2 regions of the Lysinibacillus sp. RU7 genome follow, and region 2 is predicted to be linked to the other one. Evidence: a T-box and tRNA genes for the amino acid it is inferred to sense, from the RefSeq annotation. Region 2 holds a T-box; the other holds one or more tRNA genes.
The links. The T-box of region 2 lies ahead of serS (serine--tRNA ligase). A T-box ahead of a tRNA ligase gene usually reads a tRNA of that ligase, here a tRNA-Ser.
Positions count from the first base shown of each region.

Region 1 (8,156 bases), on a different contig from region 2:
TTATTCCTGTTTTATATAGTGGGATGTTTTTATGGGCTTTCTGGGATCCTTATGCACACTTAAAAAGCATGCCAGTAGCGATTGTCAATGAGGATAAAGGCGCTGAATTAGACGGTGAGCAGCTTGCATTAGGCGATGCTTTGACCGAGAAGTTAGTAGATAGTGAACAATTTAAGTTTATTGAAGTAGATGCTAATAAGGCTGAAAAGCAATTAAAGGAACGCGATTATTATATTTTAATCAAAATTCCAGAAAACTTTTCACAACATGCCACAACATTGTTGAATGAGCATCCAGAAAAGTTAACACTGGAGTATATTCCAAATGAAGGATTTAACTTTTTAAGTGCTCAAATAGGTGAAACGGCAATGGACCGCATTAAGGCCGAAGTAAACAAGGAAGTATCGAAAACCTATGCAGAAAAACTATTTGTTTCGATGACCGCATTAGGTGATGGATTCAATGAAGCAGCAGATGGTGCAGGTAAACTAGATGAAGGTGCACAAAAAATTGCGAACGGTGCCGGCGATTTACAGGGGTATTTAGAACAGCTTGCCGCAAGTACAATTGAGCTATCAGATGGTTCTAAAACGTTGCTAGAAGGGACTCAATCTGCAGCAACGGGCGCGGTACAATTAGCAGAAGGTGTGACAAAGCTTCAAAATGGTGCAGCACAACTAGCGGATGGTGCAAACACAGCAGCTCAAGGTGCAGATCAATTACAACAAGGTGTAATTGATTATACGAATGGTGTAGCACAAGTAGCAGAAGGGCAAGAAACGGTTACAGCAGGACAAGCGAATTTAGCCGCTAACTTAGAAAAGCTAGCGAGTGGTACGGTAGGTCTTGATGATAGTATTGCTACTTTAGCGTCTGGCTCTGAAAGTATAACAGCCGGTGTCGAACAGTTAATGGCAACACTTCAGCCGATTATGGCTAACTTACCTGAAGAAAACAAGCAGCAGCTAGCACAATCACTCGCGCAGCTTCAGGCTAGTAGTGCAAAAGTGAGTGGTGGATTAGGTCAACTAGCTACGAATACAGCGGGTCTTGATGATAATATCGCTGAGCTATCGCAAGGGGCCACACAATTAAATAATGGACAGCAACAAATTGCAGCCGGTGTTGAGCAATTAATTAATAACTCAGCCGCATTAACAACTGGTGCCGCCAATTTAGCGGAAGGTAATGCAACATTAGCGTCAAGTATGCAACAATTTGTAGCAGGTACAAATAGTGCCGCAACAGGTGCCAATGATTTAGCAGCAGGTTTAAATCAATTAGTTAATGGATCTGGAAAATTAACAGATGGTACGACCGTATTAGCAGAAAAATCAGGTGAACTAGCACAAGGTTCCACAACTTTAGTGGACGGTTCGAAAGAGTTAGCAGATGGTACAGCAACATTAGCAGGAAAATTAGCAGATGCAAGTGATAAGGTAGATATTGATGTATCAGACGATCACTATGATATGCTCGCAGCCCCTGTTGAAGTGGAAAAATCATCGATGAATCATGTACCGAACTATGGCTCTGGTTTTGCGCCATACTTTATCTCATTAGGGTTATTCGTTGGGGCACTTTTAGTATCCATCGTATTCCCATTAGTAGAGCCAGCAACTCGTCCAACAAGTGGATTTAAGTGGTTTTTAAGTAAGGTGTCGGTGTTAGGAGTGGTTGGTGTTATTCAATCGGCTATTACAGCGGCAGTCGTGATCGGTGGGCTAGGTTTAGAAGTTGATAATTTACTCGTATTTATGGGGACATGTATCATTACAAGCTTTACGTTTTTAGCGATGATTCAACTATTAGTATCTGTGATGGGGGATCCGGGACGCTTCGTTGCCATTATCATTTTAATTTTGCAATTAACAACGAGCGCGGGTACATTCCCATTAGAGTTGATACCGCAACAATTACATGTGTTTAATTCCATTTTACCAATGACATTTTCGGTACAAGCATTCAAAGCAGCTATTTCGACAGGTGATACGTCATTCTTAATGTACAACTGGTCGATTTTAGGGATTTATATAGTAGCATGCTTAGCATTATGTTTAGGTTATTTTGCATTGCTATTTACGAAACGTTATTCAAAAGATGTTGAACAAGCATAAAAAAGATGCGCAGAGCACTCTGCGCATCTTTTTTGTGCCCAGTGTTATAACATATAGTTGAAGTGTGTTCTAATTTATTTCGCAAAAAAGCCTTTATGAAAGGGCGACTTGTCCCATTTTCATAAAGGCTTGTACATAACATTTTTTAGCTTATGCTTTTTTTAAGTTTTCAGCTTGATAAGCCGCAAATTGCTCATCATCGAAGCGTTTTTCCCACTTCGCCATTACAAGTGCTGCTAATGTATTACCAACTACGTTTACAGCTGTACGTGCCATATCTAAAATACGGTCAATACCTGCGATAAACGCAAGACCTTCAATTGGAATACCGACAGTACCTAATGTTGCAAGAAGTACAACGAATGATACGCCAGGAACCCCTGCAATACCTTTTGATGTGACCATTAATACAAGTACTAATGTGATTTGCTCTGCAATTGAAAGATGAATACCATACATTTGCGCAATGAAAAGAGCCGCAATGGCTTGGTACAACGTAGAGCCATCTAAGTTAAAGGAGTAACCAGTTGGAATAACGAAGGATACGATATCCTTTGGTGCTCCCATTTTTTCTGTTTTTAACATGATACGAGGTAATACAGTCTCTGAAGAAGAAGTAGAGAACGCTAGTAAAAGCTCGTCTTTAATCATGCGAATTAAATTAAAGATATTAATACCAAAGATTTTTGCTGTCAATCCTAATACAACGATTACGAAGAAGAACATTGCTCCATACACTAAAATCGCTAATTTTCCAAGTGGAATAAGGGATGACAATCCAAATTTGGAAACGGTTACACCAATCAGTGCAAATACCCCAAATGGCGCAAATTTCATCACTAAGTTTGTTACCCAGAACATCGCATCAGCTGTGCCTTGGAAGAAGGCCAATACAGGTTTTCCTCGTTCACCAATCGCGGCTACACCAAGACCGAATAATACAGAGAAGAAAATAATGGCTAACATATCGCCTTCAGCCATCGCATTGATGACGTTTTTCGGTACGATATCTACTAAAATGTGTAGCGGCCCTTGATCTTCTTGTGCTTCTGTTGTTTCAACATAGCTCGAGATATCCGATTGCTGTAGTTGTGTCATATCGATGCCAGCACCCGGTTGGAAAAGGTTCGCTGCAAGTAAACCAACGACAATCGCAACTGTTGTAATAACTTCAAAATAAAGTAATGTTTTCCCACCAAGACGACCTAATTGCTTCATATCACCTGTTCCGGCAACACCTACAATTAATGTCGATATAATAATCGGTACAACAATCATTTTGATTAAATTAAGGAAAATGTCCCCTATTGGTTGTAGGTACGTTTGAATATTGTCATTCCCATAAAAAACAGCACCTACAACGATCCCTAATATAAGACCGATTAAAATTTGGCTGGCTAAACTAATTTTAAACTTTTTCAAAAAAAGTTCCCCCTTATGCTTAAATTTAGGTCAAGCTTATATTCATCATATAAAAGGGTGACAAAATCCGACAAAATCCGATTAATCTAGACGTTGTAAAATTTCAGAATATATGACTTGTATGAATTTTTTGATGTTTACCTTTGTTTTTCTTTCCCCATTTAGCTCAATTTGATGCATCAATTGGCGAATATCTGTTAAATCGAAATAGCGGGGTGCGTAATATTCAAATTCTGAATTCGTATAATCGACGATTCCTAAATTCGCTAAGTTAATCATAGCGGCTAAAATCGTTCGTCTGATACGTTGTTCAATCGCCTTGCTCTCTTTTGCAATATCATCTGGTGTGGCTTTTGTAATTATCGCTAACTGTTCGTATAACTCTTTTAATGGGGGGAGAGGTGCTAAATGGTGTTTTTCAGATATAAGCAGCTCAATAATTTTTGTAATATCCTCACTGCCGACTTCTCCCACGATTCCCATATCATTTAAAATCGATTGAATATGATCACGAACTGTTTTTTTAGTTTGTTTTTGTGGTACTTCAAAGCTTGTGAGCGACTGACGAATCGCTTGGATGGAATTTTTTAGACGTTGCTGTTCTTCTGTTTTACGGAGAATCGTTTGGACCTCCACTTTATTAATCGGTTTATGGATAAAAAATTCGACGCCTTTTCCATACGCTTCTGCTACCATTTCTTTATTGACAACTTGCGAAATCATAATAAAGCTACCTTGAAAGCGCTGTTCATGTAATCGTTCAATTGTTGAAATTCCATCTACATGAGGCATCAGTAAATCAATTAGCACAAAATCAGGCTGTGTCATTAAAATCTGTGGAATGGCTTCTTCTCCATTAGATGCTTCCCCAATGACTGTACCTAACATCGATTCATTAATAATATGAGTAAGCATCATACGACTTGCACGATCATCATCTATAATAAAATAGCGCATAGAGATCTCCTTTATATTAATTTATAAGTTGGGATGCTAATAGTGAAAACGGTTGTTTCATTACTTGAAATAGCGATAGTTCCTTCAAGTCTGTGGACCATCGTTTGTACATGAGAAAGTCCGATACCAGTAGAAGGATTGCCTTTCTCACTGAATTTTGTTGTATAGCCAGGATCAAAGATAACGGGTAGTACATATTCAGGAATAGGTGGACCGTTATTTTCGATTGCAAAAGTGGTAATATGTGCTGCTGTGGCAACCTCAATTTTAATCACTCCTTGTTCCTCAATCGCTTCAATTGCATTGGCTATAATATTATTGAGCATAGCAAGAAGTAGGATGTGTTCTTTCGTATGAAAATCTTTATTCAATATAATATTAAAATCAATATTTTTGTGTAAATGTTCGCTATAGCGGATGTTGGATTCTGTAATAAAGCGTAGTAAATCCGAAATGGTATACGTATCTGAACGCTCAGCTGTAATAAGTTTAGAAAGTCCTGCATAGATACGCTGCGTGTCTTTTTTTATTTCATGAATTTCTTGGGCGAGCATTAATGCTTTTAAACTTAGTGTGTGATCTATGGCTTTTAATTGTTTATATAAATCAAAACCATTGGCTGTAATGTGTTCAATTTGCTCCATTGATTTTTGTAAATAGAGTGTTTCAACATAAAGGTCGGCCCCAATGTTTAATAACTGTTCTGTTCGTTTCTTTTGCTCAGAAATAGCTAATGTACTAAATAATCCAACAACAAAATAGCTACGTAAAACAGCTACAGCAAGAAAGAGCATATACTCATGTATGGAAATAAAATGCCCTGTAATAAAGAACGTAATCGATAACTGTTCGATTGTATTGCTAATGACTTCAAATAAAGCACCGTAAAGTCCAAGGAGAAATGGACGTGTACGAATATCGCTTATATTGAAAACACGTAAGCAAATAGCAAATGTAATGTAAAATAAAGCAGCCGGAATATGTTCCGCTAATTGGAATGATTCCTTGTAGAGGAACAAATCTAGTCCCGTACGGAATAAAAAGACCGTAATCGCTGTAGTAATCCCTGCTTTTATAATTGAAACAGGGCGAACTAGAATGGCTAAAAAGAAAATAATACTCCCTAAGCCGAAACGAAACGGTGCCCCATCAAATGGCATTATTTTGACCTCACTACCTACTGCTGTTAAAAGAGCGATAAACAACATGATAAAAAATGGATTAGGAGATTTTGAAATTTTAATCATTCGTTCCAAGTAGAATACCTCCTGTCGATTTTTATTTGTATAATAGTATTTGCTCAATATAAGCAAAAAAGCGCTGTAACATATGTATGTTACAGCACTTAAAAAATAAAAAACCGCTATCAAAGCGGTGTAAGTTCAAAAAAATGGCGGAGGAAGAGGGATTCGAACCCCCGCGCGGTTTAACCCGCCTGTCGGTTTTCAAGACCGATCCCTTCAGCCGGACTTGGGTATTCCTCCGTATTGTGTCGAGTTATCTTTTCGACAGTAATCAATATATCATGTACAGTAATATACGTCAACATTTTTTTGTGATTTTTTTAGGTAAGAGTATTTAGTTTAGAAAGACGAATGTTTATAGTTGATTGTGATAAAGAATGGACGTGAAATCTTGTCTATTGCTACCTATATAAATGTATTTTAATTTCCTTCCACTTTGCGAGTGAATTGCCCGATTTGCCTTCATTTGAGAAGTGAAACCCCTACCTTCGTTGTTGAAGTTCCAGAAAATATTAGTATACGTTTCATTTTAGTAGTGTTAGTTTTTTTAAAAGAAGATGTTCTCTTTTTCAAAAAATAGTATAGCAACTTATTTGTTTTCGGCGCAACATAAGTAAGAGCAGAGGAATACTACATATTTCGGAAGCTTTACTTTTGTTTTTGTCCCTGCGCATTTAAAAGGAGCTAGGAAGTTAACATAACGAAAGGTAAATTGGGAGATTTAATCCGCTATGATAGATTTTTCATGATTTGTATATAGTATTTCATTGCATTTTTAATGTGGTATTAGTATACTAAGTATTGCCGTGCTAGGTGGGGAGGTAGCGGTGCCCTGTAACTCGCAATCCGCTCTAGCGAGACTGAAGTCCTTTTCGAGGCTGTCCGTATGTTTGGCCTGCCTCTTGCACGTAGTGTTGACGGTTGGGTCCTGCGCAATGGGTACCCATGAACCATGTCAGGTCCGGAAGGAAGCAGCATTAAGTGGTTTCACTCATGTGCCGCGGGGTAGCCTAACCTGAGCTGGCGACAAGAGTAACGCTTATGTGCGGCTGTCAAAGAAAGGTGCACGGCATTAATTTGCCAATTCAAGCATTCGTCATTCAGACGAATGCTTTTTTTTGTTGTAAGAAAAGCTTTCAAGGAAATTTACAGAAACATAGCTATTAGCTTACGCTATATTTGTCTAACATATAAGGAGAGAGTAGATGGGTATCATCGAATCATTATTTAGGAGAGTTGGTTATTCATTTAGTCTGGCGGCGTTTGTAACAGTAGGCTATCGGAATATAGAGTGGCAATATTGTAATATACCAGCTATCACATGGGCTATTACTGTTTTGTTATTTCTGCTTTCTTGGCGAGTGGTGTCAGAGTATAAACGGATTATTATTTATATTGATGGTTCGCTTGAGCCTTCTGAGTCAAGCTTGTTTGGAAAAGTAAAAAAGAAGTGGCCGCGCCTTTACCATGTCACGTGGCAATTTTTATATACATTAGGTGCTTGGATTGGAACAATAATTACCCTAGAGTCTTTTGGGATGATCGAGCCCATTGAGGAGCAAGTATTTTTTTATTTATTCCTATTTATAAGTATACCGGTGTTCTTCCGCCTATGTGATAAAGCGAGCTACAAGAAATAATCAATCATCGTTCAAGACCGTAAAGCACTAGAATGTATGCTATACTATACATATGGACTTAAACTGAGAAAAGGAGAGGGGAACGTTGACATACCAAGCTTTTTACCGTGTTTATAGACCACAATCGTTTCGTGAAATGTCAGGTCAAGCACATGTCAAAAGAACATTGCAAAATGCTCTCCTAGCTAGCAAAACAACACATGCGTATTTGTTTTCAGGTCCACGTGGAACAGGGAAAACGAGTACAGCGAAAATTTTTGCGAAAGCTTTAAATTGTGAAAATGCACCTGCAAATGAACCGTGTAATAAGTGTGCAACATGCTTAAGCATTACAGAAGGTTCGCATACAGATGTCATTGAGTTTGACGCGGCTTCTAATTCTCGTGTAGAAGAAATGCGCGATATTATTGAAAAAGTACGATTTGCCCCAGCTGCTGCACGTTTTAAAGTGTATATTATTGATGAGGTGCATATGCTCTCTACAAGTGCTTTTAATGCGCTATTAAAAACGTTAGAAGAACCACCGGAACATGCGGTGTTTATTTTGGCTACAACAGAGCCGCATAAATTGCCTGCAACGATTATTTCCCGTTGTCAGCGCTTTGATTTTAAACGTTTATCAACGCAAGATATTTTAGAGCGCATGAAAGTAGTGCTTGAAGATATAGATTTACCATTTGAAGAGCAAGCGTTAAAGGTGATTGCACAATCTGCTGCAGGTGGTATGCGTGACGCACTTAGTTTATTGGATCAAGTTGTGTCGTTTAGTAGTGAGA
Region 1 covers NZ_JBYQFK010000039.1:2,840-10,995, reverse strand. The annotation lists gene AC3II9_RS20060 (YhgE/Pip family protein) at 1-2,117, shown strand, start outside; gene AC3II9_RS20055 (cation:dicarboxylate symporter family transporter) at 2,268-3,539, opposite strand; gene AC3II9_RS20050 (response regulator) at 3,621-4,496, opposite strand; gene AC3II9_RS20045 (ATP-binding protein) at 4,508-5,743, opposite strand; tRNA gene AC3II9_RS20040 (tRNA-Ser) at 5,888-5,980, opposite strand; RNA gene ffs (signal recognition particle sRNA large type) at 6,545-6,810, shown strand; gene AC3II9_RS20030 (hypothetical protein) at 6,946-7,380, shown strand; gene dnaX (DNA polymerase III subunit gamma/tau) at 7,466-8,156, shown strand, end outside.
Region 1: it has a tRNA-Ser gene. The T-box ahead of serS (serine--tRNA ligase) is inferred to sense a tRNA for this amino acid. The anticodon was not compared.

Region 2 (8,156 bases):
ACTAAACGTATATATCCCCATCGATAACGCTTATTGCGAATTAATGTCTTGAGCATAAGCTCCGACGTCGCATCATTTGACCGTTTAAACAGTCTTCTTTTAAAAAAACGAGGTGCTTTTAATGTATGCTTTTCAGGCATTAAACTTCCTAGCTCTGGGTTCACCATGAAAATACGCGCTTGCCATCGATAATATGCCTCTCGTTCCACACTAATATGCTGGTCAAAATAGCGATTCGAACGAATATGGCTCTTTTCGTAATAGACGATACAGCTAAAGATGAACAATATCGTGATGGATACAGTACTAAAGCTCGCATAGACAACCATCCCTGTTAGCCCTGTTCCGACGAGTAGTTGAACAATCGCTTTTATCCACTTATGAAAATAAAAAGATTTACTCACTAAAAAGTACAGCATCATACTACAAACGATTTGACTAATGACGAGTGCTGTGAATTGATAATGATGCAATAACACTGGTAAAAGTGCTAGTAAACAAAGGCTAATATAGACAGCTTGTATCAACAGCGAATACATAAAAGCACTTCGCTTTAACTGATGGAATGTCCGTTGATGTTGCAATAAAAAGAGCCGATCCGCTGCCTCTTCAAATGTCCGCACGTACCCCACACTTGCTAGTAACAGAAGTAAAAAAATAAAGGGAATAGCTGGCACATAATGAAAAAAGCCATATGCTCCGTTCAATATCGTTTCCTTATACAAGAAAAAGAGAAAGGCTCCAAACGGAATGAACAAATACATATAAGTTGTCCAATCTGCAACACTACGAAATATCTTCCGATGAAATCGCCATTGCTGTAAAAGACGGGTTTTAAATAATGCCATCTGTCACACCTGCAATCAGCTCATCAAAGATATCTAGCAATGGCTGCCCTTCATATTGCTGCAATGCTTGAAGTGTCCCTTGCTTTAAAATAGCACCATCATGCATACAAATAAAGGCGTCACATATTTTTTCAGCCGTATCCAGGGCATGTGTCGACATTAGTATCGCAGCCCCACGATCTTTGTAATCCTCGATCAGTTCAATGAGTTTTCTTATCGCTTGCGGATCAAGACCCATAAACGGCTCATCTAAAATATACAATTCATATATTGGCGTTAAGGCTAACACAAGCATCACTTTTTGCTGCATCCCTTTTGAAAAATGAATCGGATATTCATGCAATTTATCCTCTAAACGAAATGCCTTACATAATGCTTTTGCCTGTTGTTTTAATTCGTTCTCCTCTTGACCAACCGTGCGGATTAATAAATCAATGTGCTCCCACAATGTATAATATTCATATAATATCGGGCGCTCAGGTACGTAGCCATATGTATCGATTTGAATATCTCCTTGAAAATAAGGTATCGTCCCCATCATGGATTGGATTGTCGTACTTTTCCCAGCGCCATTCGCCCCAATCAACCCGATTAATTGACCAGCCGGTAGCGAAAATCCGATATCTTTTATAACAGGTTTTCCTTGCGTGTATCCAGCTTCTTTAATCTGTATTAAAATCATGAATCATCCCTCTTTCTTATCTTTTTCTACGATTCAACGAGAAAATAGTTTCATTTTGTTGCCGTAAAATAGTAAAGGGGTACGTCTCTTGTCCTTAAGAGATGTACCCCTTTTGTTCGTTTACCGCGCCTATTTTTCTTACTCATATTGATTTCAGCAAACTTATAAATAAATAGAAGGCAGTCCCCCATATAAACACGGCCGATAGTTTATTAAATAATGTAAAAATTCGAGGTGATATTTGCATTTTCTTTAGTAGGGCCCCTGTCAGCATAAGGCCAAAAAACCATAGCCAAGAAATCAAAATACAGGCGAAGATAAATAGCCACTGTTCTTGTCCACTGTATTTGACAGCATTTGTGCCAATCACGCCAATTGTGTCTAACAAGGCATGTGGGTTTAGTAAGGAAACAGATAGTGCAAAAACGATTTGCTTTTTAATCGGCAATGCCTCTTTATCGTCCAACGCTGTGACATTTGAACGCCAAATGACAAAGCCCATATACATTAAAAATATAATCCCTCCGATTAGCAATACGAAACGAAGCCATTCGAATTGTAACACGATGATAGATAATCCTAAGCTCGCCAAAATAATTAAAATCGTATCACAAATCGCCGCAGTTACCGCAGCCGGTAATGCTCTTATTACGCTCGGTTGCATCACCCCTTGTGTAAATACGAATACATTTTGAACACCTAAAGGTAAAATGAGTCCAAAGGCTAAAATAATGCCATGTAGTATCGGTTCCATCTTTTCAACTCCTATTCTTTTCTATCGTATCTATGATATAACTACAATAAAAGGTCCAATTGGTTGGTTATTTACCCATCCAATTTAAAGGAGGATTAAAATGCATTGGAAACCCGATCGTACGTTGTCTATTAGTCTCTCTAAACAAATCGTTCAATGGATTACCGAAAACATACAAAGTGGCGAGTGGCCAAGTGGCACGAAGCTACCGACTCAAAGACAGTTAGCGGTCATGCTTGGGGTCAATCGGAGTACGATCCAAGAAGCAATGGACGAGTTAAAAGCAGATGGAATTATCTCTTCTAAAGTGGGGTCGAGCACCTATGTATCCAATGATTCCTGGAACATGCTAGTCAAACAAAAACAGCCGAATTGGCAAAAATATATTGAAGCGAGTATTCATAAACCAAATTACCAAACAATCCAAGTCATTAATGAGTGTGAACAAGACGATTCGATTATTCGTCTTAGTACAGGGGAATTATCCCCAAGCTTACTACCTACTGCAAAAATCCAATCTTCCTTGCAACAATTGCAGTTAGATGGTAGAACGATTGGCTATTCCTCTCCGCAAGGAAGCCTACAATTACGAGAAGCACTTTGTCCGTATTTAAAAAAGCGTGGGATTGTAGCATCCCCTGACAATATTTGTATTGTTTCTGGTGGATTACAAGCACTGCAGCTGATTGCAGTTGGCTTATTAGAAACCGGCTCGATCGTGTTTCAAGATCCCTTTTCTTATTTGAATTCAATTCATCCATTCCAATCATTCGGCATGGAATTACAAAGTGTACCTTCATCGAATCGAAATGAAACAGTGATCGATAAAAGACGTGGGCGCCGTCAAAGCATTTATTATGCTATCCCTACCTTACATAACCCAACAGGTGCTATTTGGTCTATGGAAGAAAAACAATCATTTTATGACATGTGCAAGACATTACATTTACCAATCATTGAGGATGATGTGTATTTTGAACTGGCCTTTGAAGAACTTACCCCACCTTTAAAAGCAATTGACACAGCAGGACATGTGCTGTACTTAGGGAGTATGTCCAAAACATTAAGTCCGGGATTACGCATTGGCTGGGTTGTCGCACCATCCCCGGTCATTAAAAGATTAGCCGATATAAAAATGCAGATGGATTATGGCTCCAGTGCCTTTTCACAAGAAATTGTGACCCATTGGTTAACGACAGGATTATATGAGCAACACGTACAGGAACTAAAAATAGAATTGAAACGGCGAGCGGCACTGATGGAAGCATTGTTGAAACAATATTTTACGGATATCGCCTCTTGGCAATCGCCAAAAGGCGGATTTTATATATGGATTCGGTTTCATCAACCGATTGTTACGACTGACTTTTTCTTTCAGCTATTAAAGCAAAAAGTGCTCATTAATCCTGGCTATATTTATGAACCAAAAGATATGTATCATATTCGCCTCTCCTATGCTTACGCCTCCGATAATGAATTACAGTCAGGACTTCACATTCTATATGAAGCCGCGGTGCGTAAAATAAAAGAGTGTTAGGTACTATTTTAGTGAAAGTACTTGATATCCTATTCTCTTTAACATGCAAAACGTAAATATGATTGTCTACGATTTGTTGTCATGAAATAATAAAATGCGTGTATACCTCATACTACTGAAGATATGCACGCATTTTTAATGTACTTATATTGTAAGCTATTCCATAAAAAAAACGCAGTTTGTTTCGCTTTTGTTTCTTTGAAATAAAGTTTGATCAAAAAAACCCCACAAACTAGCATTTTACAATAAATATAAAGAATCCAGTTTGAAAAAAGATTAATCAAAATGGATTCTTTATCAGCACATGATACTATTAAAAGCATCTGTAAATCGATAAAAAGGCAAGACAGTTACTTGTTAAAGGATATCTAAAATAGCTTTTACCCGTTATTTATTTTGGTGCAATTATTTCTTTACCACCCATGTATGGTCTTAAAACTTCAGGAATTACTACGCTTCCATCAGCTTGTTGATAGTTTTCTAGGATAGCGGCAACTGTACGACCAATGGCAAGAGCTGAACCGTTTAATGTATGAACATATTCTGGTTTTGCATTTGGCTCACGACGGAAGCGGATATTCGCTCGTCTTGCTTGGAAATCCTCAAAGTTAGAGCAAGAAGAAATTTCACGGTACATGTTTTGTGCAGGGATCCAAACTTCTAAATCATATTTCTTCGCTGAAGTAAAACCTAAATCAGCTGTACACATTTTTAGCTTACGATATGGTAAGTCTAGTAATTGCAATACTTTTTCCGCATGATTTGTTAATAGCTCTAATTGTTCGTATGATTCCTCTGGTTTTACAAAGCGAACTAGTTCTACTTTGTTGAACTGATGTTGACGGATTAAACCACGTGTATCACGACCCGCAGAGCCTGCTTCTGAACGGAAGCACGCACTATAGGAAGCAAAGCCTTGTGGTAAAGCCTCAGCCAGTAAAATTTCATCACGATAGAAGTTTGTTACAGGTACCTCTGCCGTTGGAATCATGAAATAATCTGTTTCCTCTAATTTAAATACATCTTCTTCAAATTTAGGAAGATTTCCAGTACCCGTCAAGCTATCACGATTAACAATGACAGGTGGTAGCATTTCCTCATAACCATGCTCCTCTGCATGTAAATCCATCATAAATGTCATTAATGCACGTTCTAAACGAGCTCCAAGCCCGCGATAGAATAAGAAACGGCTACCTGTTACTTTTGTACCTCGTTCAAAGTCAACAATCTTCAAATCTGTAGCAAGATCCCAGTGTGCTTTAATGTCAAAATCAAATGTTGGAATTTGACCCCAAGTATATTCTTCTACATTGTCGTCTTCTGTTGTCCCTACTGGTACAGATTCGTGTGGAATGTTTGGCAAGCGCATCATCATATCTTTAAAGCGCTCTTCAACATCATTTAGTTGAACATTTAGCTCTTTAATTTCATCGCCTACTTGACGCATACGAGCAATAACTTCATCTGTATTTTCCTTGTTGCGTTTCATAATTGAAATTTGTTCAGATACTTTGTTTCGTTCTGCTTTTAATTCTTCTGTTTTAGCAATTAGCTCACGACGCTTTGCATCTAAATCCTCAAAGTCATCTAAGTTGCCTAAATCTTCATTACGTGTTAATAGCATTTCTTTAATTTCCGCGAAATTATCGCGTACGCGTTTAATATCTAACATAGTCATACCTCCAGTAGTTTCATGACATTGCATCCATTAAGTCTTGGTGTAATTGCGTTGCAAGCTAAACTCGAATAGCTCCACTTTCTTTGAATCAAAATAAACACAAAAAAGCCCCCATCCCTAAAAAGGGACGAGAGCTACCCGCGTTGCCACCCTAATTGATCAGGCATATACCTAATCCACTTATTTCATAACGGCATTTCAGCCGGCTACAGCCTACTTACATTACTTCGACTGTGCAACTCCGGGACGGATTCACAAGTGCTTCTATCAGCTTCCACCAACCGCTGACTCTCTAAAAGAAACGTGCTTGCTACTACTTCCCATCATCGTGTTCAGTTATTTAAATTTTAACCATACTGTACTATACGAAAATAGATTTAGCAAGTAATAACATGGTATACAAAATATTACATAATTCTTGAATCACGGTTAATTCCGAATGAAATGCACAACCCAATAAATGACCATTTCGCACTACGATAATTTTCCCCTCATATTTCGCGAATTTCAACATTTTTACTAACTGCTTTAATATGAGGAGCCCGAAGTCTTCAATGGAAAGGTCAGAATAAAACGATTGAATGTTTTCAATAAAGTTATATTTCATTTAGAATATCACAGGATTTTTAATGAATCTTTATTTTAAATAATCGAACTTTGTTATAAATTATTAATCTTTTCAAAAAAACTATAGCTTTTTCTTTTGAGCCTCAGATAATAGGCGACCGATATACTTTTAGAAAATTTCCGAGGTAAATGCTATCACCGCCCTTTAATAATCGCTTCATTGCTCCATTCGTTCAATCACGGTTATATAATAGGAGACAGGATGCGGTAAAATGCTTTTTTTCTATTATTTTAGTCATTATATTTTACTAGCACGCTCTACTTCAAACCGTGTTACCTCAGTTGATAATAGCTTATCTTGCCAAAGCGCTTGAAAATTAGCAAACGGCACTTTTACAATCCCCCATACTCCCTCTAATTGCACGTTAAACTGCTCAAATGCCCAATTCCGCATATACAGAAATACATTCACAAACTCATTGTCGATAAAGTTCGCCTTTTTCATATAAGATGGGATTACACCTAATGAAAGGAAATCTTGGAATTTCACTTCAATGCCAAGCTCTTTATGCAATTCTCTTACCCGATCTTCTACCGTTTCATCAAACACTTTCTATCATAAAGGACATTTTTCATTTTTAGCGAGAGTGTTTGGAAAATATTTCGTTATAGTAGATAGAAGAATGAAAAGGAGGAAAAACATGGTTGATTTTATCCAACGACTACAACAACACGAAGAAAAAGCACTTCGTTATGTAGTCCAACAATATTTAGGGTATGTCAAAGCAATTGCGCATAAAATTTTAGGCGACAGTTTCGGACATATGCTAGTTGAAGAGTGTGTAAATGATGTATTTTTGCTCATTTGGCAAAAGTGTCATCAATTTGAGGGAGATGAAACAGATTTTAAAAAGTGGCTTGGTATAATCGCAAAATATAAAGCAATCGAACTCTATCGAAAACAGCAAAAATATCAAGATACTGTTTCAATCGAGCAGGCACCTCCACAAATTTCACAAGATAATATTGAAATACATTTGGAAAAATCATTTGAAAAAGAAATATTGCTAATTGAAGTACTGCATTTGCCCCCTTCAGAGCGGGAATTATTTTTAATGAAATATTATTTGGATTACACAAATGGCGAAATCGCTGACATTTTACATATTTCCAAAGCCGCAGTTGAAAACCGGCTTTATCGTGGAAAGAAAAAGCTAGCGAAAAATCCAAAGTTAAAGGAGTGTTTATCTTGAAAAGCGAAAAAGATTTTTTGCGTATCGATATTGATGAAATTGAACCTTTTGACGTGTCAAATAACGAGGTAAAAACCGTCATTCAACATGTTTTACGAGAACCTAAAAAGGTCTACCGTATATCTAAATGGGTGGCGGCGGCTGTACTAGCGATTGGCATTGGCTCTATTAGTATATTATCGATACCTACTATCGCATCAAAACTGCCCATCATTGAACAGCTTTTATCGTACTTTTCAGAAGACAAAAAACTCGTTCTCTTTAACGACTATGCAACGGCAGTCGGACAAACCGCCGAAAGCAACGGCATGACAATGAAAATAGAAGATGCTGTTTACGACGGTTATTTAGTTTCCATCGCCTTTTCTATCGAATCTGAAAAACCTTTAGATGACTTACAATTCGTGGAAAGTATACCCAACATCACTGGTCATGAGTTATATAAAGCGGAAAAACATATGCAAAAGGTAGATGAAAATACGTATATTGGCTTTTTAACCTATGAGGTAGCAGATTCCGCAGCACAAAACTCATCTATCGAATTAACTTGGTCGCCGAAAGGCTTTTACGATAGCCATTACAAATCCGTCATTTCTGGTGACTGGACATTTTCTTTCGAGCTGAACAAACTCGATTTACAGGAAACAATCGTCGATAAAACAATTACAAGTGGCACGCGAGATATTGTCATTGATCGCATTGCTTCTACAGGCTATACAACCATTATCTATTTTAGCGGTGACATAGATTTTATGACTGAATTCATTTTCTTAAATGTGAAAGATAATTTAGGAAATGATTATCAATTTGCGCCTACCCATGGAAAAAGGGTTACGA
Region 2 covers NZ_JBYQFK010000021.1:53,219-61,374, reverse strand. The annotation lists gene AC3II9_RS15295 (ABC transporter permease) at 1-848, opposite strand, end outside; gene AC3II9_RS15290 (ABC transporter ATP-binding protein) at 835-1,530, opposite strand; gene AC3II9_RS15285 (LysE/ArgO family amino acid transporter) at 1,673-2,284, opposite strand; gene AC3II9_RS15280 (aminotransferase-like domain-containing protein) at 2,385-3,821, shown strand; gene serS (serine--tRNA ligase) at 4,213-5,493, opposite strand; T-box leader at 5,620-5,835, opposite strand; gene AC3II9_RS15270 (hypothetical protein) at 5,861-6,106, opposite strand; gene AC3II9_RS15265 (NUDIX hydrolase) at 6,365-6,676, opposite strand; gene AC3II9_RS15260 (sigma-70 family RNA polymerase sigma factor) at 6,768-7,319, shown strand; gene AC3II9_RS15255 (DUF4179 domain-containing protein) at 7,316-8,156, shown strand, end outside.